One region of the Leptolyngbya sp. CALU 1928 genome, then DNA from elsewhere that is predicted to be linked to it. Evidence: riboswitches for the same ligand, from Rfam matches in the RefSeq annotation. Region 1 holds a riboswitch; each other region holds the start of a gene.

What was found. A riboswitch is a leader RNA that binds a small molecule or an ion and turns the genes downstream of it on or off. The one in region 1 is predicted to bind cobalamin.
Region 2: it holds a riboswitch for cobalamin, as region 1 does, so the genes downstream of both, AC1S5B_RS09805 (energy-coupling factor ABC transporter permease) here and AC1S5B_RS19525 (CbtB domain-containing protein) in region 1, are expected to answer to the same signal.
Region 3: it holds a riboswitch for cobalamin, as region 1 does, so the genes downstream of both, AC1S5B_RS24405 (fatty acid desaturase) here and AC1S5B_RS19525 (CbtB domain-containing protein) in region 1, are expected to answer to the same signal.

The regions. Positions count from the first base shown of each region.
Region 1 covers NZ_JBXBCE010000003.1:297,574-304,440, reverse strand. The annotation lists gene AC1S5B_RS19545 (vWA domain-containing protein) at 1-1,561, opposite strand, end outside; gene AC1S5B_RS19540 (ZIP family metal transporter) at 1,664-1,984, opposite strand; gene AC1S5B_RS19535 (hypothetical protein) at 2,031-2,297, opposite strand; gene AC1S5B_RS19530 (hypothetical protein) at 2,255-2,563, opposite strand; adenosylcobalamin-variant (AdoCbl-variant) riboswitch at 2,842-2,939, shown strand; gene AC1S5B_RS19525 (CbtB domain-containing protein) at 2,975-3,160, shown strand; gene AC1S5B_RS19520 (hypothetical protein) at 3,261-4,415, shown strand; gene AC1S5B_RS19515 (efflux RND transporter periplasmic adaptor subunit) at 4,515-6,167, shown strand; gene AC1S5B_RS19510 (N-acetylmuramoyl-L-alanine amidase) at 6,173-6,867, shown strand, end outside.
Region 2 covers NZ_JBXBCE010000001.1:2,106,175-2,113,041, forward strand. The annotation lists gene AC1S5B_RS09785 (hypothetical protein) at 1-303, opposite strand, end outside; gene AC1S5B_RS09790 (MarR family winged helix-turn-helix transcriptional regulator) at 1,367-1,816, shown strand; gene AC1S5B_RS09795 (sterol desaturase family protein) at 1,826-3,331, shown strand; gene leuB (3-isopropylmalate dehydrogenase) at 3,587-4,678, opposite strand; cobalamin riboswitch at 4,807-5,013, shown strand; gene AC1S5B_RS09805 (energy-coupling factor ABC transporter permease) at 5,077-5,808, shown strand; gene AC1S5B_RS09810 (energy-coupling factor ABC transporter substrate-binding protein) at 5,801-6,097, shown strand; gene cobW (cobalamin biosynthesis protein CobW) at 6,133-6,867, shown strand, end outside.
Region 3 covers NZ_JBXBCE010000018.1:355,047-361,913, reverse strand. The annotation lists gene AC1S5B_RS24415 (hypothetical protein) at 36-509, shown strand; gene AC1S5B_RS24410 (cobyrinic acid a,c-diamide synthase CobB) at 670-2,049, shown strand; cobalamin riboswitch at 2,255-2,463, shown strand; gene AC1S5B_RS24405 (fatty acid desaturase) at 2,844-4,019, shown strand; gene AC1S5B_RS24400 (methyltransferase domain-containing protein) at 4,073-5,011, shown strand; gene AC1S5B_RS24395 (iron chelate uptake ABC transporter family permease subunit) at 5,038-5,340, shown strand; gene AC1S5B_RS24390 (proteasome-type protease) at 5,503-6,261, shown strand; gene AC1S5B_RS24385 (hypothetical protein) at 6,377-6,712, opposite strand.

The DNA.
Region 1 (6,867 bases):
GATGGCTGACAACAAATGTAGCCCGACTGGAGCCTTGCTCAACATAAGCACGATGGTCAAATCCTCCGGATCGAACGCGAAACTGGAAGGGTATCTTAGCAATCTGCTGTAGATCATCAGAAGTGTACCCAAAGGGTTTCATCTGTCTAATCGCTATTTCAGGTGCGCTAACAGATGGTTCAGGAAGCAAACCAGGTGCCATTGTGATGATACCGCTGCCATCGCGCACTTCACCAGAAATTTCAATCAGGTAGTTTTGAATCTCTAGTTGGGCATCGGGAGTACCAGCCGTTGCTGCGTCAATTTGTTCAAACCGTCCGCCCGTTGCCTCCGCAATCTCTTGTAAAAGAGCCTGGTCAGCATTTGCGCCAAATCCAATTGTGTAAGCACGAATACCATTTTCAACCAGTTGGTTGATGACACTTTCTGGTGAGATACCCGTGTTGTGAAGTCCATCCGAGAACAAAATCATTACCTGTGTTGCTGCCCGATCACCCGGAGACGTAATCTGAGCAACGCCTTCTACCATTGCACCACCAATGTTGGTTGTACCGCTTGCTGATAGGGCAGCGATCGCACTCAGTGTTGGGCTTAAATCCGTCCCTGGAGACAACAGCGTCAACGGCAACACGACTTGCTGAGTCTGGTTGTAAGCAACGACGGAGAGTTGATCTCCCGTTACTGAAAGATTGTTGACCCAATATTCAGCCCCATATCGAACCCCATCAATTGCATTGGAGTCGCTCATGCTGCTAGATTTATCCAGTACCAAAGCAAACCGAGGCACCGCGTTAAGCAGAATCCACTCAACGAGTTCATGTCCGGCTGGTGTCGGTGCATCTGGCAGTCCAATCGGAATATTCACGTCTGGATAATTGTCTTTAATGGTTTGCCAACACGACTCACCATGAACACTTTCTTGATTTGTATCACCATCTGGATAATGGTCTTCATCCGTACAAAATTCATTAACTGTACCCAATGTCAGGGTGCCATCATCCGAAATTTGATCGCCCAAAGTCCAAGCGAATTCCATAATGCACGACCCTGAGCTTGAGTTTCCAGTACATTCTGCAGCACCACTGGGACCCGTGTACTCATCATAAACACCCAAGCCATAGTGCCCGAATTCGTGAATTACAATATAGGGCTTGTTTCTCTCATCACCTTTAAGATTCATGTGGAGTCCGGGCGTACCCAATGCATCAACACTGGAAGACGACGTTCCTTCTTCCTCTAGCAAATATGCATCGGCTTCGCTGCTTCCGACATTGTTGTTTGCCACGTAAATGCGACCGAACTGCATCTGTCCGTCTGTAGCGTCGTAAAGTATTTCAGAGGCTCGCTTGAAGGAGCTTTCCCACTGTTCGATTCGTGGTACATCAGCATTATGACGAATCGACAGAATCAGATCAAATTTCCCATCTTTATATCGCCCAACTCCCATAACAAACTCCCTGCCAAAGCTAAAAGTTCCAGACGTATTTCTCAGTTTAAGAAGTGGAGATAGGTTCAGCAGTAACCACAGGGGTACTTGGGACATGGCAATAATTGACTGCATAGGATGCAATCGGGAAAAAGTAACATCAGTAAATAGGAGCAACCATTTCCTGATTATCTAATCAGGAATGCTTGGCGTTTTGTTGGAAAATTGATTGCGGTTTCAAGCACTGACAAGCAATGCGGTTGCATACATTACCGCCAGTCCTAAGCTAAATCCAGCCAAGCTGGCTTTGGACAACCACCAACCGCCTAGCTTATAAGCTGTACGGACTAAGTACGCACCGACCTCGACAATAACTTGTAGAATAGCTCCCGCACCAATTGCCAAAAATAAGACTGCCCAGATTGGCGAAAAAGCAAAGGCTCCCAGCCATGTGCCAACAACAGCAGGCAGACCTGCCAGGGCGGTTAGTCCAATCAGAGTCGTTAGTTTAGGGCGGGACTCAACAAGTGGCGCAGCAATGCCAATGCCCTCAGTCACGTTATGCAGGGTGAACCCAATAACCAGGAGTGAACCGAGTGCTGCCTCACCAACGGCAAAAGCAGCCCCGATCGCCCAATCCTTCTCCTAAGTTGGGAATTCCGATTCCCAGGGCTAAGTAAGTCGCCAGTTCAGTGCCCTCTGGAGGTTTGCGAATTCGCCTACCAATGGTAAAAACTGCCAGGAATGAAACGGCTGGGATTATCCAAACCAGAGTACTGCCTGAGAACGCAGAGGCAACATTTGCAGCTTTTTCAATTTCTCGCTCTTCTACCGTAATTTCATATTCCCGCAGGGTACGACCATCAGACAACTTTGAAACCTTACCTGTGCCCAATCGGTCAGCATGGTGTGGGGATTGAAGCCGTTGCGGACATGATTGACCGCTCCAATCGTCATATTGCCACCATAAACGATGGTTGGAGTGGTCTTCAGTTGATTGTGATTGCCATACGAGGTGTGTGCTGGCTGAGTGGAAGTTTGAGCAAATGCAGCCGTTGGCAACAGCTTATCGAGAAAGGTTTCTGCTCCTAAAAGTCCGGCTCCCAGTAGCGATCGCCGGATGAGATTAGGTTCCATACTCAAAATTTCCCGCCGAGAGAACGATGGGGAGGAATTAAGAGATGCCGTGGTAACTCCTGATAGACAAAATTTGCGATTAGAATGTCCACACTTTTTCATAATCCTTTCATAATTCACTTTGCTACGGCTGGTTTGTTCTAAAAAGGTGCGTTACAAAAGGAAACAATCATCAATAGCAAAAATGCAGTAGCTTTATGGGTATCCATGAATCGGTTCTGGTGGGGATCAGCCACCAGAGGTTTCAGGGTTTGAGCAGGCAGAGTCATCCTCTCGTCTTGTCGAACTCAAAACTGGGGAAAGTGCAGTGTAAATCTGCCCCTGTCCCGCAACTGTGATGAGACGTATGTCTCTCAGTCAGAACGCCCACCGATCGCGCCACTCTATCAACCCATCTGCGAGGCACAGATTATGGTCAGTCATTCATCTTTTTGGCAGCGTACTCAGCAAATAACGCTCTCCCTTCCCGTCCAGGCAGGTCTGTTGATCAGTCTTTGTATGCTCATTCTCTGGACGCTCTACTTTTCCACCTACCCACCAGCTCATAACGCCTTGCACGAAACACGCCACCAAACTCTTGCTGTGGCGTGTCATTAAGTCAAACAATTTAGACACATTCCATCACCACCGTTAATCGCTGTCAACGTTAGTTGATAGCTGGTTTGGATGTATCTGCTCCAAAGTTAATGAGGCATTTATGAGACAACTGAAATATGTGTGTTTGTTTCTCGCTGCTAGCGTTATCAGCGGGAGCATTTGGATATTGGCTGTAATCCCTGCCGGATCGCAGCCAGTAGTACAACTTGAGACGAATCCTCCCCTCAGCCAGGTGATTCCCGATTCGGAGCCAGTTCGTTTGAAATTGCGAGTCACCAACGCAGACCGCCAGCCATTACCGGATGCCAATGTTCAGGTGCGACTGTTTACCCCTCCAAAAACGCCCTGGCTGACCTCCGATTTTCCAATTGTTGAAGGTACGACCTTATTGGATCTGAGCGCAACTGCTTCTGCGGGAGAATTGCAGTTTGAGCAAGTGTTGCCCATTCGTGGCACTTATCGAATGGAAGTGAATATCACACCCAAAGTGACAGGAGCATTTGAGCCATTTGAGCAGCCTCTGACATTTGCAGTTTCAGAAAATCCAGTGAAGTATCGAAATTTTGCGATTCTAGCGGCTGTGCTACTGGTAGTGGGATTTGGTGGCGGATGGGTGCTTGGGGGCAATCAATCGGTGAGATCGGGAGAAATTGCGCCCCATCCGGTGCGGATGTTGTTAAGCGGAGGAATTATGGCAGCACTCATTGCTCTCTTATGGGTTAATGTCAGTGCAGAACTTTCGTCCAGTCATGCCGAACATGAAAGCGAAGATCGGGCGATCGCTCCATCTGTGCAGCAATCTCAGGGCATTGAAGCACAGTTATTAGGCGACATCCGGGCAACGGTCGGAAAAACAGCAACCCAAACCGTGCAGGTAAGGAATGTCAAAACGGGAAACCCGATCTCAGATGTCGCGTTGACGATTCAATCAAATGCGATCGAACATCATCAGCATATCTTTACTTACCGAGGTTCGCCTGATGCAATGGGTCAATTCACCTGGCAAGAGCAGTTTTTTGACGGTGCGCCCCATAATGTGATGGTTTATGTGGAGCCGTTGGTAGGCGCTCCGCGATCGTTTCAACCGTTTCAAATCGCTCATCAAATCGATGTTGAGGGAATCGAGCCACCCCTGCTCACACGCTTGATCAGTTTGTTGTACTTTACAGCCTTGTTTGTAGGGGGATTATTGGCTGGGCTATGGCTCAGTCGATGGCAATCTAGAAAGCAACGTCAGGTTTCATCTTCAATCTGAGAGTTAGAGCAAAAACTTTCACCGTACTTTCATTCCCATATGAAAGACTGAATGCTTAGTGTGATTTTTCTATTCTTAAGCGCACCATCATTCAGTACTATGCCTCAATCTTCTGCTCTCCCTGAAGCGAATGCACCGAAGCTGTTTTTGACGCAACGGACAAACCGTTTATCCCTAATCCGTCAACGGCTTGTTTCGAGCCTAGCTCTGAGCCTGTTGTTAGCATCCAATCCAACTGTTGTTTTAGCAGGGGGTGAGCATGGTGGCGCGGAATTTAGCAACAGTAGTGGCGGTCCAAAACCAGTCGAGTTAGATGCGAAGGCTGCCGCAGAAGTTGGCATTAAAGCCGAAACCGTCACCCAACGGCAACTTGCATTTGGGATTCCCACCACTGGGCAAATTGAAGCAACGCCCGATCGCAAAGTTGCTGTCACGACTCCTGTCACGGGTACGATTAGGCAACTAATGGTTAAGCCAGGGGATAATGTTAGCGCTGGGCAAGCCGTTGCTGTTCTGTATAGCCCCGAACTGGCAGGGTTGGGGGTCGAGGCAAGCACCAAACGGGCAGAAGCTGAAGCCGATGTACGTAAGGCTCAGGCAGGACTGCGTCGAACACAGCAAAACTACGAGCAGCAAAATAAAATTGCGGTGGCTGACATTCAGCAAGCTCGAACCAGTTTGAGTTTTTCCCAGGAGCGGTACGACAAAGACAAAGTGCTGCTAGAACGGGGAGCCATCCCTCGACGGCAGTTACTCGATTCAGAAACAAAATTATCTGAAGCCAAAGCCAGTTTGGCAAAAGCAGAGGGTCGTCTGGAGGTGTCTAATTCTCTGGCAGAGTTGAAAAGTGCACAATCCGACGTGCAGGTTGCCCAATCGCGGGTAGGGCTGAGTGATGCAACCTATCGCACTCGCTTGGCTCAACTCGGCTCTAGTTCCAACCCAGATGGAACCGTTACCATTCGGGCACCGATTTCTGGAACCGTGGCAGACCGAGAAGCAACTCAGGGTGAATCAGCAGCAGATCCCGGCAAACCTTTGATGACGATCGTGGACGACAGTAGTGTATTAGCCGTTGCCAACGTCTTTGAAAAAGATTTAGACCAAATTCGAGTCGGTCAACCCGTGCGAGTCACGGTGAAAAGTTTACCTAACCGCACGTTTAACGGACGATTAACCGTCGTCGGTTCCATGATTCAGGGACAAACTCGTTCGCTCCCTGTCAAAGCAGAGTTAGACAATCCCAATGGTGCCTTAAAACCGGGGATGTTCTCCAGAATGGAGATTATTACCGATCGCACTTACGGCGCAGCATTAGCAGTTCCTAAATCAGCCCTTGTGGATGCCAACGGCAAGACGCTGGTGTTTCACCAGGAAGAAGGAAATAAGTATGAACCTGTTGAGGTAACGGTAGGGCGAACGGCAGGCGATTTGGTGGAAATCAAAAAAGGGGTAGAGGCAGGCGATCGCGTGGTTACTCAGGGCACGACCCTACTCTATGCCCAATCGCTCCAAGGGGGTAAAGCCAAGGAAGGAGATGAGCATGGTAATGAGGGTGGAGGTGAGAAAGCCGCCGCAACCAGTCAGAGTGGGATGCTTCCCTGGTGGCTGATGGTGCCGTTGGCAGGGGCGATCGCGGCGGGTACATTCTGGCTGGGTCGTCGCAGTAGACCACCCGTAATTCTGCGCGATCCTGACTTTGCTAACCCGGACTATAAAAAGGATTCTGACTATAAATCAGGCTCAAATTAACGGTTATGACAATTTTTACCCTCAAAATTCTGCAAGATACGGTTTTACAACAAAAGCTATTGCCGCTTGAGGAACTAGCCGACCAAGAAAAGCACCCTGTCTCAGCAGGAACAGAATTCCCAATTCACTCCTACCTGCAAGTTGTGGATCATTTACGGTTTACCTTAGAGCATCAAGCGATCGCGGGTTGTAGCATCTGGTATGTCAACGCGGATGATATCCAGTTACTTCAAGATGGAAGCATCATTCAAACGCTGGAGCATCCGGCTCAAAGGGGACATGGTACTTCTGAACTCTGTCGTCGCCCTCCGATCATTTGGGAGCCGTCACCCAATTTCTCCAGTCGCAACGGCATCCCCATTCGTCGCATTATTTTGCATTGCACCGCCACCAATTCTCTGGCAACTGTGTTGAATTGGTTCCGCCATCCTGACAGTCAAGTGAGCGCCCATTACGTCGTGGCGCGGGACGGAAAAATCTATCAGATGGTACGGGATAGCGAAAAAGCATGGCACGCTTACGGCGAAAATGCTGATTCGATTGGCATTGAGCATGTCGCTGATATTCACGAACACCTTTCCCCCCTGCAAGAGCATTCCATGATCGCCCTGCTCCGGTGGCTGATGGCAGAGTATCGAATTCCAACCTATGCCATCACTGGGCATCGCTTTTCTCCCAGTCATCTAGGAGATATTACCTG
Region 2 (6,867 bases), on a different contig from region 1:
TGCCTGAGTAACCTCCAAAGGTGATTGAGGGGCGAGGGTTGTAGCAGAAGTTGAAGTCGTTCCTGGAATGGGAATTGATAGATCATTAGTATTAAAATCATTGAACTCAAGCGGAGTTTCTGCCTGCGGTGCAACTGATGAACTTGACGGGGCGGCATCGAGCGCTAATTGAGATATTTCACCGATTTCAGCAGGCGATGGATTAGCAGGGTCGCTAGCGGATGCAACCTGTCCGGATGTTTGCAAGCAAAATGCCGTTGAGGCAGCAAGTATAAGAATATGTTGAGCTAAGCAAAATCTCACGGTATGAACTCCTCAATGTAAGACGGTTAGAGTTACGGATATAATGTTGGTCTAACAGCTTAGGACAGTCCTGCTGAAGCAAGCCTACAACAGTCTAAATCGGCTTTCTGACAGCGGTTGCTACACTACATATGGCAACCGTAGTAACTGGACAAACGGGTATTTATCCTTGCGTTAAATTGATTAGTAAATCAATCTCTCGAAAAGCTACCGTTTATTCAAGAGCAAATTTAGTTTCACCAAGACACTTTATTAGCCGATTCCAGAATATTAGTTGAACCGAGTAAACTTCACCTCTGTCGGGAGAAGTAGCGATCGCCACTCCCATTAAGCCGAGATCAAGCAGATCGTCAAAGTCTACCCGTCAGTTTGGATAGGCACTTGCTTTTATGAATATGCCACCGATTTATACCCCTCTGAGTTTTAAACGGGTTTAGTACACTTGCCCTTGACTGATTGGGATTGACTATTTGTTTTAACGGAAAAAGTTCACCCGCCGCTATCTGATGGCAACTACTTGCTTATGCATTATGGCGGTCGGGTGCAAGCCTTGTTAGGCATCATTGTGCATTTCAGCCGCAAGCAAAAATTGTACGCTCCGGAAATTCTTTCGCTTCCCAATGCTTACGGATTTTAGTTGCCGCTCTAGCAAACCGCTGATTTTCATCGTCGCCATGCATCGCCTCAACAAAGGTGACATCTCCTGATTACTTAGCGACGCGCAAGATGCCTCGATTTTGACCAATACGGGTCGAACGGCTTCGGAATCTTGGGTCTAGCTCATAGATACCAGAAACAAACGCATATTCTACCGATGCACTGGTTTCGGAGATCTTTTCGATGTCGATGCACATCCAATCAACGGTTCGCATTTTTTCCATGATGTATGAATGACACCTAACGACAAAGATAAGCGGCGACAAGAAAGCTAGAGATGAAGTACAAAAGCCCTACTCGCCGCTTCATCGCAGTTTTAGACCCTATCTCAGCGCAAACAACAACGTTCGAGAGCAAGTCTTGACCAATTAAAGTAAACTAGTTTATATTAAACGAGGAGACGATCATGGATATCGATCAACTATTCGTAAACGCGCCCAACCCGGAGGATTTTGCTGGGTTTCTGATTTGGCAGTTGTCAAACAAATGGGAAAAGTACGTCAATCAACAGCTCAAGGAGTTCAATACCAGCCAGGGAGAGTGTTTTCATCTCATCTCGATCTTGCAATTATCCGCAAGACTAAGTGAGGTCACTCAAGTTGATGTTGCTCGGGTGACGGGAGGGTCAATGATGAATTCCTCCAAGATATTGAAAAGCCTAGAGAAGAAGAAGTGGATAACGCGCCAAACGGCTTCCGACCCACGGGCTAAAAAAGTTGAGATAACCGAGGCAGGCATAGCTATCGCAAAAGATACGGCTATGGTGCTCGGAAAAGCCAATGAGATTTTTTTCGGTGTAAATCATACCGAAAAACTGATTACTACGCTTCAAGAAATCAACCGAAATCACTCATAAATAACTAACATGAACTCACAGCAAATTCATCAATTTCTTGAATCTATTATTCAGAGCTTTTTCCAGTCGTTTGTATCTCAAATGCTGGTGATAACGATTGTTTACTTCCTTGTCTGGAAAATCTTTGCGCCTAAGTTTAAGCGTTTCCGCATTCAACCCGTTAAACGCGCTGGCTCAGTGCAAATTCGGCAAGAAATCAAAAACAGCGTAATTGTAGTATTGGCAGGTTTGTTCACAACTCCCATTGTGCTTATATTGCAGCAAATGGGTTACACCAAAATCTATACTGATCCTAGCCAGTACGGGCTTGAATATCTAATTTTTAATGTGGTGATACTGTGGCTCATCGGCGATGCTTGGTTTTATTTTGCCCATAGAGGGCTTCACCAGCCAGCACTTTACAGGTATATTCATGCGGTTCATCATCAAAGCTTAGATGTCACTCCTTACACCACGCTGTCGTTTCACTTCCTGGAACCTTTAATTCTTTCAGGCTGGATTTATATTGCGATTTTCCTGTTTCCGGTCAGCGTTGTAGCCATTGGAATCAATCAGGTTGTAGGGTTGCTAAATAATATCAAATCCCATCTTGGGTATGAATTTTATCCAAAGTTTTTTGATAGAACACCCCTTAAATATTTGGTTAACAGTACACACCACAATCAGCACCATACGAAGTACAACGGCAATTATGGGCTGTCTCTAAGATTCTGGGATCTTGTTTTCGGTACAGAGTTTGATGATTATGACCGGACTGTAAGCCAAGTAAAGAACCGTAGAAATCCGGTAAGAATCGTTGACAATTCAATATATAGAACAATCAAGATCTCCAAAGTTGTACCTGAGACTCACGAAGCCACTTCAATTTATTTCGAGCCTGAAGACAAAAACTTCTATAACTACTTGCCAGGGCAACATATTAACCTCCGTATCAAAGTTGGAGGTAAGGTATATGAGCGCATTTTTTCCCTCAGCAGTTCTCCTGTAGTAGATAATTTTTTACGGATTACGGTAAAGCAGCATAGTGTGGTGACTACTTACCTGAGGAATGAAGCCAAAGTTGGTGATGAAATTCAGGCTTTGTATCCCTGGGGGCAATTTAATGTATGCCTCAATCCTGACAAAGCTAAAAATTATTTAATGATTGCTGGGGGTAGTGGTATTACACCGATTTATTCAATGGTTAGGTCGATTCTGGCAAAGGAAAAAGATAGTAGGGTAGTCCTACTTTATGCTAATAAAAGCACAGAGGGGTCGATCTTCTTCCAGGAAATTGAGGATCTTAGCAACAGATATGATAATTTTTCAGCTTTAGACTTTATCAGTGGTCAAAAACGCTTGGATAGAGACATTCTTGTTCAGTCTCTCCAAAGCCAGATAAATCCAGAAATATATATTTGTGGTCCTGCGGGGTTCAAAAGAACAATTAAAACCTATTTGAAAGATTTAAGAGTTAGTACAAAACGTTTACACGAAGAAGACTTCGCTAATGGATATGTGAGTTTTCTTAACTAATCCTTTCAGCAAGCCTTATTTGATTTCTATTGCCTACTAATTCTAAAGGCGGTTTTGATGTGGCGGCGATCGAAGACCACTATTAAATACCATTCTCATGGTTGGCTCTTAAATAGCTGACTTTAGTTGTACATCAAATTACGTTATACGTTAGCCCAAAATTTTCTGAATATCTTATTTATAGGGGCGATCGCCCGAAAGTTTCTGGATAACGCCGCCATGAAAAACCGACCTACAAATGGCAGAATGCAACCCTTACGGCAAGTCTGCTAATGCTCTAACTAAGGCTGCCCCCATTGCCTTGCAGCCCAGCAGGGTCATCCCTTCCGATATGATATCGCCCGTACGATAGCCCTGATCCAGCACCTTCATTACGGCTTGCTCAATGAGATCGGCTGCGGCAGGTTGATCTAGCCCATAGCGCAACATCATCGCCGCACTCAAGACTTGCGCCAAAGGATTTGCCTTATCTTGTCCGGCAATATCAGGGGCAGAGCCATGCACCGGTTCAAACAAACCTGGATTTGCAGCCCCCAAACTGGCAGACGGTAACATGCCGATGCTGCCCGTGAGCATGGCGGCTTCATCGGACAGAATATCGCCAAAGAGGTTGCCTGTAACGATGGTGTCGAACTGACGTGGATTGCGGACGAGTTGCATGGCGGCGTTGTCTACATACATATGAGACAGTTCTACATCGGGATAGTCGGCAGATAGGGCAGTGATGCGATCGCGCCAGAGTTGCGACACTTCCAGCACATTCGCCTTATCCACAGAACAAAGCCGCTTGTTGCGCTTCCGGGCTGCCTCAAACGCCACGCGCCCAATCCGGTCAATTTCCGACTCCGCATATGCCATGGTGTTTACGCCACGCTTTTCACCCGATTCCGTAGTAAACACGCCCTTGGGTTGTCCAAAGTAAATGCCACCCGTCAACTCCCGCACCACCATAATGTCTACGCCTTCCACCACTTCTCGCTTGAGGCTGGAAGCATCGATCAACTGGGGCAAAATTTTGGCAGGGCGCAGGTTGGCAAACAACCCCAGCGCTGATCGAATGCCGAGCAATCCAGTTTCAGGACGCAGATGTCGCGGCAATGTGTCGTATTTGGGGGCACCGATCGCCGCCAGCAACACCGCATCACTGGTTTTACAAGTTTCTACCGTGGCAATCGGCAGGGGTTCACCCGTCGCCTCTATAGCCGCCCCACCCAACAGCGCTTCCTCAAACTCAAAGCTCAGGTCTAGCTGGGTTCCCACCACCTGCATCACCTCCACGGCAACTGCCATAATTTCGGGACCAATGCCGTCACCAGGAAGTAGGGTAATGCGGTAGGGCTGAGTCATAGGGCGTTTGGATGGAAATATTTCACAGGCTATCCATCATAAGTCAAGACGGCATCCCAAACCAGCCGCCTCAACTTTAGATAAAAACTTTCTTGACGAAGATCTCCGAAATGCTGCTAATCCAGTAAGCTAAACGTTGACTGATCGGTTTCAACGGGAAACAGCCGTTGGAGGAAACAGGGAAAGCGCAGTGTAAATCTGCCACTGTCCCGCAACTGTAAAAGAAGGAATGAATTTTAAGTCTTGAATTTTGAGTCAGGCAATCCAACTCAAAACTAAGAACTCAAAACTCAAAACTCCTTAAGTCAGAACGCCTGCCGATAGTCACACTACACACCGTCTCATCTGCGAGGTACAGAGTGAAGGCATATCATCGAAAATGGGTCAGCCTGGGAAGCATGGCTGGCTTGACTTGTTATTTATTACTCGGCTCGGCAACTCCTGCCGCTGCCATGCATATTGCGGAGGGGTTTCTGCCCGTGCAGTGGGCGCTGTTTTGGTGGGCGGTGTCGCTGCCGTTTTTTGTGGTAGGGCTGCGATCGCTGACCCGTATTACCAAGGAATACCCTGAACTGAAGCTGCTGCTGGCGTTGGCAGGCGCATTCACCTTTGTCTTGTCGGCGCTCAAAATTCCATCGGTCACGGGCAGTTGTTCCCATCCCACAGGCACGGGCTTAGGTGCCATCCTATTCGGTCCGCTGATCATGACCGTGTTAGGGACGCTAGTGCTAATTTTTCAGGCTATTCTGCTGGCTCATGGTGGCGTGACGACCTTGGGCGCAAACGTTTTTTCGATGGCGATCGTCGGACCGCTAGTTGCCTTCGTTGTTTACAATCTGGTGATTAGAACTGGCAAGCAAAAACTAGCCGTTTTTCTCGCTGCAATGCTAGGAAATTTGCTCACCTATTTAACCACCGCTGTGCAATTAGCCTTGGCATTTCCGGCTGTTCAGGGCGGTTTTCTTGCCTCATTCGCTAAGTTTGTTGGCATCTTTGCCATCACCCAACTCCCCTTAGCCATCAGTGAAGGCTTACTGACAGTGCTGGTTTGGGGCTGGCTGCAAAAATATGGGCAACAGGAATTGCAAGCTCTCAACATCTTTGAAACAGGAGCCATCACTCATGAATAAATTGTCGAGTAGCTGGCTGCTGCTGTTGGGGGTAGTCATTTTGGCGCTAGGACCTCTTTTTGTGCTGCAAGGAAAAGAGTTTGGCGCAACCGATGGCAATAATACCGCCGCAATTCAGGAGATTCATCCAGACTACAAACCCTGGTTTAACCCTTTGATTAAAGATTCGGGTCCTGAAATTCAAACGTTTTTATTTGCAGCCCAGGCAGGAATTGGTGCCGGAATCGCGGGCTATGTTTTGGGCTTATACAAAGGGCGATCGCAAGCTCGTAAAAAAACTGATCCTTAGCTACAGCACTGCACATTTAATTTATAGAGAGTCTTATGGCTGCAAAAATTCCAGTAACCGTCATTACCGGATTTCTCGGTAGTGGCAAAACGACGCTAATCCGTCAGCAATTGCAAAACAATCAAGGTCGCCGCATCGCCGTATTGGTGAATGAGTTTGGCGAAATCGGCATTGATGGCGACTTGCTGCGATCGTGCCAAGTGTGTGATGAAGATGGCGAACCCAGTGCGACCAATATTGTGGAACTGAACAACGGTTGCCTGTGCTGCACCGTGCAAGAAGAGTTTTTGCCGACGATGCAAGAACTGTTGAAGCGGCGCGATCGCATCGACTGTATTTTGATTGAAACCTCTGGGTTAGCCTTGCCCAAGCCATTGATCCAAGCGTTTCGCTGGCAAGAAATTCGCACAGGCGCAACGGTGGATGCAGTGATCACGGTCGTGGATTGCGAAGCCGTGGCAACGGGCACCCTCGCCGCCGATCTGGGGGCATTAAACGAGCAGCGCCTAGCCGACCCTAATCTAGATCACGAAACTCCCTTAGAAGAACTGTTTGAAGATCAGCTTGCCTGCGCCGATTTGGTGCTGCTGACTAAGAGCGATCGCGTCGATCTGCAAACCCAGACCCAGGTGAGAAACCGCGTTCAGCAAGAATTGCGAACTGGCGTGAAAATCATTGCTTGTCAAGATGGGCAGATTAGCGCCGACATCTTGCTGGGGTTTAACGCCGCCGTGGAAGACAACCTGGATGCCCGTCCTAGCCATCACGAT
Region 3 (6,867 bases), on a different contig from region 1:
TCCGGTATTCTCTAACGTAATTGAAATAGGTCATTATGGAAAGTTGGTCGCAGGAATTCTCTGAAATGATGCAGACTTTGGTAGAAGGGGTTGAGCAGTTGGTCACTGACTTGACCCAGCAAATGGACAAGGCGATCGATTCTTTTATCGATACATCAGAAGAGATTGCCGAGCAGTTGCAAAACACATTTGAGCGTGAAATTGGGACACCCATTAACGATTTTTTTGACCCCATCATAGATGCCTATGAACTTGAAATTGAGCCTCACCTAGATGATTTTTTTGATCCTCTTTTAGAAGCGTATCTTGGGTTTGAGATTGCGGTTGAAGAAACGACTCAACCCTTTACCCACACGGTAGAACCGATGTTGAATGATCACGGCGCTTGTGTAGGCTGCCGCAACTATCATGGTCAGGCATACAACGGGGTGATGCTGGTTTGTGGAATGCATCCTTCGGGTTGGGAAGAGGAAAAATGCCCCGATTGGCAGTCAACTTGGAAAGAATAGGGAGCCTTGCTGAATCTAAAATGAAGCGTTTGGGAGCAGTCTCTTGTGAATTCCCTTCATCGTCGTTAAGGTTTACTTGTCTTCAGCACTGCTCTGAGTAGCTCTATGGTTCAAACCTATATTTCGGAACTTTTTTGAAAGATTAACTAAAAGAGCAACAATGGCAATCGTAATTGCAGGCGAACGTAGCGGAGTGGGTAAAACCACTGTTACGCTAGCGCTTTTGGCGGCGCTCTGTCGGCGCGATCCGGCGCGAGTCCAGTCGTTTAAAGTTGGACCCGACTATATCGATCCGATGTTTCATCAGTTTGTCACGGGGCGCGCCTGTCGCAATCTTGATCCAGTTCTCACTTCAGAAGCTTATGTAGTTGAGTGCTTCCAGCGCCACTGTCAATCTGCCGACTTTGCACTGGTAGAAGGGGTGATGGGATTATTTGATGGCGTAACGGGCAAAGATGATTGGGCAAGCACAGCACATATCGCACGATTATTAGGATTACCGATCGCGCTAGTGCTTAATTGCAGCAGCACTTCCCGTTCCATTGCCGCGATCGCCCATGGCTTTACTAGCTTTGATCCTCGGTTAACCTTTGCAGGAGTCATCTTAAATCGGGTCGGCAGCGATCGCCATCTTCAACTCCTCCAAGATGCGATCGCACCTCTCAACCTGCCCATTCTCGGAGTTCTGCGACGACAAGACGAAATCACCATTCCCGATCGCCACCTCGGACTCATCCCCACCGCCGAACTTCCTCAACTAAAAACCGTCATCGATCATCTTGCCCACCTCGGCGAAACCTGCTTCAACTGGGACATCCTCTCCCCTCGCCTTCAGGCTCCTTCTCCCTCTCCCCCTCCCCCTTTCCCCCTCTCCCCCTCATCCCGCCACCCCGACACCCCGACACCCCGCCTTGCCATTGCCCGCGATCGCGCCTTCAGCTTCTACTATGCCGACAACCTCGATCTGCTCCAAGCGGCTGGATTTGAACTGGTGGAATGGAGTCCGATTTGCGATCGCGTCCTCCCCGAAAACATCCACGGTTTCTACTTTGGCGGCGGTTTTCCAGAAGTATTTGCAGCGGCATTAAGCGACAATCAAACGATACGGCAAGCAGTGAAAACGGCGATCGTCGCCGGAATGCCCACTTATGCCGAGTGTGGGGGATTGATGTATTTGTGCGATCGCATCATTGATTTTGAATCGCAGGCATATTCTATGGTGGGAATCTTGCCAACAGACGCGCAAATGGGTAAGCGACTGACCTTGGGCTATCGACAGGCAACCGTACAGCGATCGACCGCCTTGATTGATGCCGGTGAAATCATTTGGGGACACGAATTCCATCGCTCCTACTTAACCGCCGAGCCAGAACAACCGATATTTGCAATGCAAAACTATGACGGCATGCTACATCAAACCGAAGGATGGCAACCGCTTCAAGTTCATGCATCCTATCTACATCTACATTTTGGCGGAAAGCCTAGGCTGATCCAGCGATTGTTGCACCAGTGTCAGCACTATCAAGCGGGGTTCAAGTAATCGACTCTAGTTCAACAATCCAATATCCACAAAGCGATCAACTCACTGAATCACTGTGTCTTGTTCCAGTGAGTTGATCGGATAACAATACACTTGATCAGTCGGTAGGATGGGCTTTCAACCAATAGCCCAATCTTAGAACTGGGTGCGTTTGATCAACTTTCAGCCCAACGAAGATGTCAAACCTCTATTCCTAAACTATGCTAATGTCTAAGATGATATCGGTTCTGATGGGGAGCAGCCATCAGACGCAAGGGGGAAAGTTCGGTGTGAATCCGGCACTGTCCCGCAACTGTAAAGGAAGCAATGAGTGATGAGCGTTAGATTTTGAGCCTGTTGATTTAACTCAAAACTGAGAACTCAAAACTCAAAACTTTCTCTAGTCAGAATGCCCGCCGATCGCGGTTAACGTTCACCCCTATCTGCGAGGTACAGATTGTGTCTAAAAGCTTTTTTCGGTTTCAATGGGCTGACAGCAAGTCGCATCACAGCAGCAAATAGCTTATGGCAACCCTAGCCGATTGCCTTTAACGGATGGCTGAAATTTGACGGCGTTTTAGCCATTGCAATTCTGATAGTGAACTCATAAATGAAAATCATGGTCTAACGGCTGATGTTCTCATGTCCATGTTCATGGGAGATCTAAGGAGAGCGATCGCCCTGTTTAGACCGATCGCGCATCAAACATCAAAGCTGTAGCAATCTAACTTGAAGTGATCGCACGTCCCTAAATAGGGATAGTCAATCAGCGATGCGGGTAATTCCTTGAGCTTATTCATAAGAGATTTATTTGAATGGAAATTACGGTTAAAAAGTCAGATTTTGTTTTAATTCCCTACGTAAAAAGCAATGATTTACTCGCAACTTATCAAATTCTTAATACAGTCGTCCCCTATTTTCTTTTATGGTTTTTAGCCGTTAAAGCCGCAGCTATTTCCGTTTTATTGCTGCCGCCCATTATGGTTTTGATCACACTTTTTTCAGTGCGATGTTTTTCTTTAATGCATGATTGCGGACACTATTCGCTTTTTCGTGCAAAACGGGCTAATCGGTTGGTCGGCTTTATCTTGGGTGTGATCAACGCAATCCCTCAATATCCTTGGTCAAGGGGACATGCCTATCATCATAAAACAAACGGCGATTGGGAGCGGTATCGTGGACCCTCTGCCTTGCTCTCAACTGAAGAATTCGCCAAACTGAGTCCATTGGCTCAGCGGCGGTATGAGTTCTTAAGACACCCATTGATGGTTTTTCCGGGTGGTTTTTTCTACCTGGCGATTAAGTCAAGACTGGCTCTAATCGTGGGAACTTATGATTTTCTCCGTCATGTATTGACTTGCTTGAAAAGCAACCCCGGCATGGGTTTCGCAAAAATTATCTCTTCTCACAAATCTAGAAGTTGGTATACAGCGGCTGAGTTTTGGGATTTGCTTTTCAATAACATTTGCGTAGTCAGCAGTTGGATTTTCTTCGGTTACCTACTGGGATTTGGGTTCTTTCTAAGCGTTTACTCAATCACGCTGACGGGCGCGGCGGCAATCTTTATCTGTGTCTTTTTTGTGCAGCACAACTTTGATGGCTCTTATGCCCACAAAACCGAAGACTGGGACTACTTACAGGGCGCGATCGCGGGCAGTAGCTATCTAGAGTTGCCAGCAGTGCTCAAATGGTTTGCCGCAGATATTGGATATCATAATATCCATCATCTTTCCGAAAGAATTCCTAACTACAATCTTGAGGCTTGCCATAATCAGAATAGACACTTACTCACTCAGGTAAAAAAGTTGCGAATAATCGATATTCCTGATTGTTTCAAATTTATCCTGTGGGATTCTGCCTCAAGTCGTTTAGTTTCGATCGCATCATTTCGTCAAACTGTCCAACCCATCGGAGATGCAGAACAAAGTATTCCAAACAAAATTGAGATAGCAAAAGCGATCGTCCAAAAGGTTGAGGTTTTATCTAAATGAACTTATTTGTTGCTGTACTTGGCCTTCTCCTCGCACTACTGATAGCAGGCATCGTGCTCTATCTCTTTACGGCTCGTCGCTATCAATCCTCTGACTCGGTTGCCAACTCTTACGATGAATGGACTGAAGATGGGATTCTGGAGTTCTATTGGGGTGATCATATTCACCTGGGTCACTACGGTTCGCCGCCGCAACGCAAGGATTTTCTAACGGCTAAATCTGACTTTGTACATGAAATGGTGAGCTGGGGCGGGTTAGCTCAGCTTCCCCCTGGCACTACTATTTTAGACGTGGGATGCGGGATTGGCGGCAGCAGCCGTATTTTAGCGCGAGACTATGGCTTTGCCGTCACCGCAATCACCATCAGCCCCCAGCAAGTGAAGCGAGCACAAGAACTGACACCAACCGAACTAGATGTGCAATTTCAAGTAGATGATGCGATGTCGCTGTCCTTCCCAGATGCCAGTTTTGATGTAGTCTGGTCGATCGAAGCAGGACCTCATATGCCCGACAAAGCCATTTTTGCCAGAGAGTTGATGCGAGTGGTTAAGCCGGGTGGCGTGCTGGTGGTCGCGGATTGGAATCAGCGAGATGACCGCCATAAGCCGCTGAATTTTTGGGAAAAACCCGTAATGCGGCAACTGTTGGATCAGTGGTCTCATCCTGCCTTTGCCAGCATTGAAGGATTTGCTGAACTGCTGGAGGCAACGGGATTTGTCGAGGGAGACGTAATCACCGCAGACTGGACAGAACAAACTCTGCCCTCCTGGATCGATTCTATCTGGCAGGGCATTGCTCGACCGAGTGGCCTGGTGCGATTTGGTTTAGGGGGGTTCGTTAAATCGCTGCGAGAAGTGCCAACTCTACTGCTGATGCGATTGGCATTTGGTGCAGGTCTTTGTCGGTTCGGGATGTTTCGCGCAGTTCGCAGCAAGGTGGAAACAATAGATGGGCTGCGGGAGAAAGCCTATGCGAATGCGAAACACATTTAAGTATTAAACGAGCATTTCTGGTGATTATGACGGCACGAATGGTGCAGAGCGCGATCTCCCACCTCGTGTTGGGCTTGATGTTTGGCTATGCCACGGGTGCGATTGTCAATATCTTGCTGCAACTCAGTTCTGACCAACAAGTACAGCAGTTTGTTATCTGGACATTTAGTAGTTTTGGCGGGGGTACTGGGGCGCAACTGCCCCTAATGGCGGGTAGAATTGCCTTGGGTAGCACGATCGCATTCACGACCACGATGATTCTACATATCATGTCACTGAATGAAGCTCAGGGGAGCAACCCTCCGGAGTCGATCGCGATGAATAGTTGATTTTAAATAATATGCATCGCGGGAATAGAGGGCAGACACAAGAGATTTCCTTTACAAATTTCATCCCCAGATTCAGGAATGCCCACAATTTTTCTCAGCAGTTTTTTCCTCAGTTTCTTTTAACCGCTTTAGAATCAAAAAGAATTGTTTTTTGCTGGCTGCATGACCTATTGCCTTGGAATTATTACTAACACGGGTTTGATTATGGCAGCCGACTCTCGCACTAATGCTGGAGTAGACTACGTTTCAACTCATCCAAAATTATTCGATTTTTCTCAAATTGGCGATCGCGTGATCGTGCTTTGCACCGCAGGAAACCTGTCAATGACCCAGGCAGTCCTCAACCTGCTGCGCCGAGATATTGATACCCAAGCCGAAGTGAATCTTCATACCTTGGATAGCCTCTATGAAATTGCCCGGTATATCGGCGGAAAAGTTCGGCAAATTCGCGAACAAGATCGTCAATGGCTCGAAAAAGATCGCATCGATTTCCAATGCAGCTTTTTGCTAGGAGGGCAAATCAAGGGCGAAGCCCCAGGGCTATTTTTGATCTATAGCCAAGGAAACTGCATTCAGGCTTCCAAAGATACGCCGTTCTTGCAAATTGGGGAAGCAAAGTATGGTAAACCCATTCTTGATCGCATCCTCAACTTTGAAATTTCGCTAGAAGCCGCTGCCAAATGCGCGCTACTTTCTATCGATTCCACTATGAAATCCAACATTTCAGTCGGACCGCCGATTAACCTAGTGATGTATGAAAAAGATTCCTTCAAAATCCGCTACGAGCTAAAACTAGAAGTAACGGCACCTTACCTGTCACAAATGCGTCGTTCATGGGAAATTTCCCTAAATGAAGCCTTTGGTCGGATGCCTGATGTTGATTGGGAACAATACCTTGAGTTTCCTACTGGGAAGGGCTAGTGGCTTTCCTATTAAGCTGACATACCTCTAAATTGCATAAAAAAGGGGCTTAAGCCCCTTGTCTACAGATTGCCTACAGGGCTTCTCAGTTTTTGCAGACCGTCACGGCCTACGCTTAGTTTGGCAGATGGAACAGCGATCGCACTCTCACGCCGATGATTGTTCCTAGCAGAGTGCAACTGATCCATACCCAGCCATGCAAACTGGTCGAAGCGATCGCGGCAGTCGTTTGCTGACAGTAGGGTGTATTTTCGGCTTGAGCAGGCTGCAACGGTATCGCAGAGACTACCAATCCTGCTGTCACACAGGTGATAACGGCACGGCAAAAAGCAAGGCGCGATCTCTGACTAAGCGCGATCGTCAAGGCTGGTAGACGTTTAGATGGAGTCTGCGTTGCACAATGCAGAGGCTTGAAATCATTAGACACCATGGCACAAATCAAGATAGGCAAAAATCTGTCCTACCAGACTAATGCAGGATTGCAAATTTGGAACAAAAAGTAATCGGACAGCAAAGCTGAATTGAATATGTTCTAGCGTAGCGGTACGCAGTGCGATTCGATTTCTAGAAAATAGAGTATTCCAAATAAAAAAGGGATAGCGAACT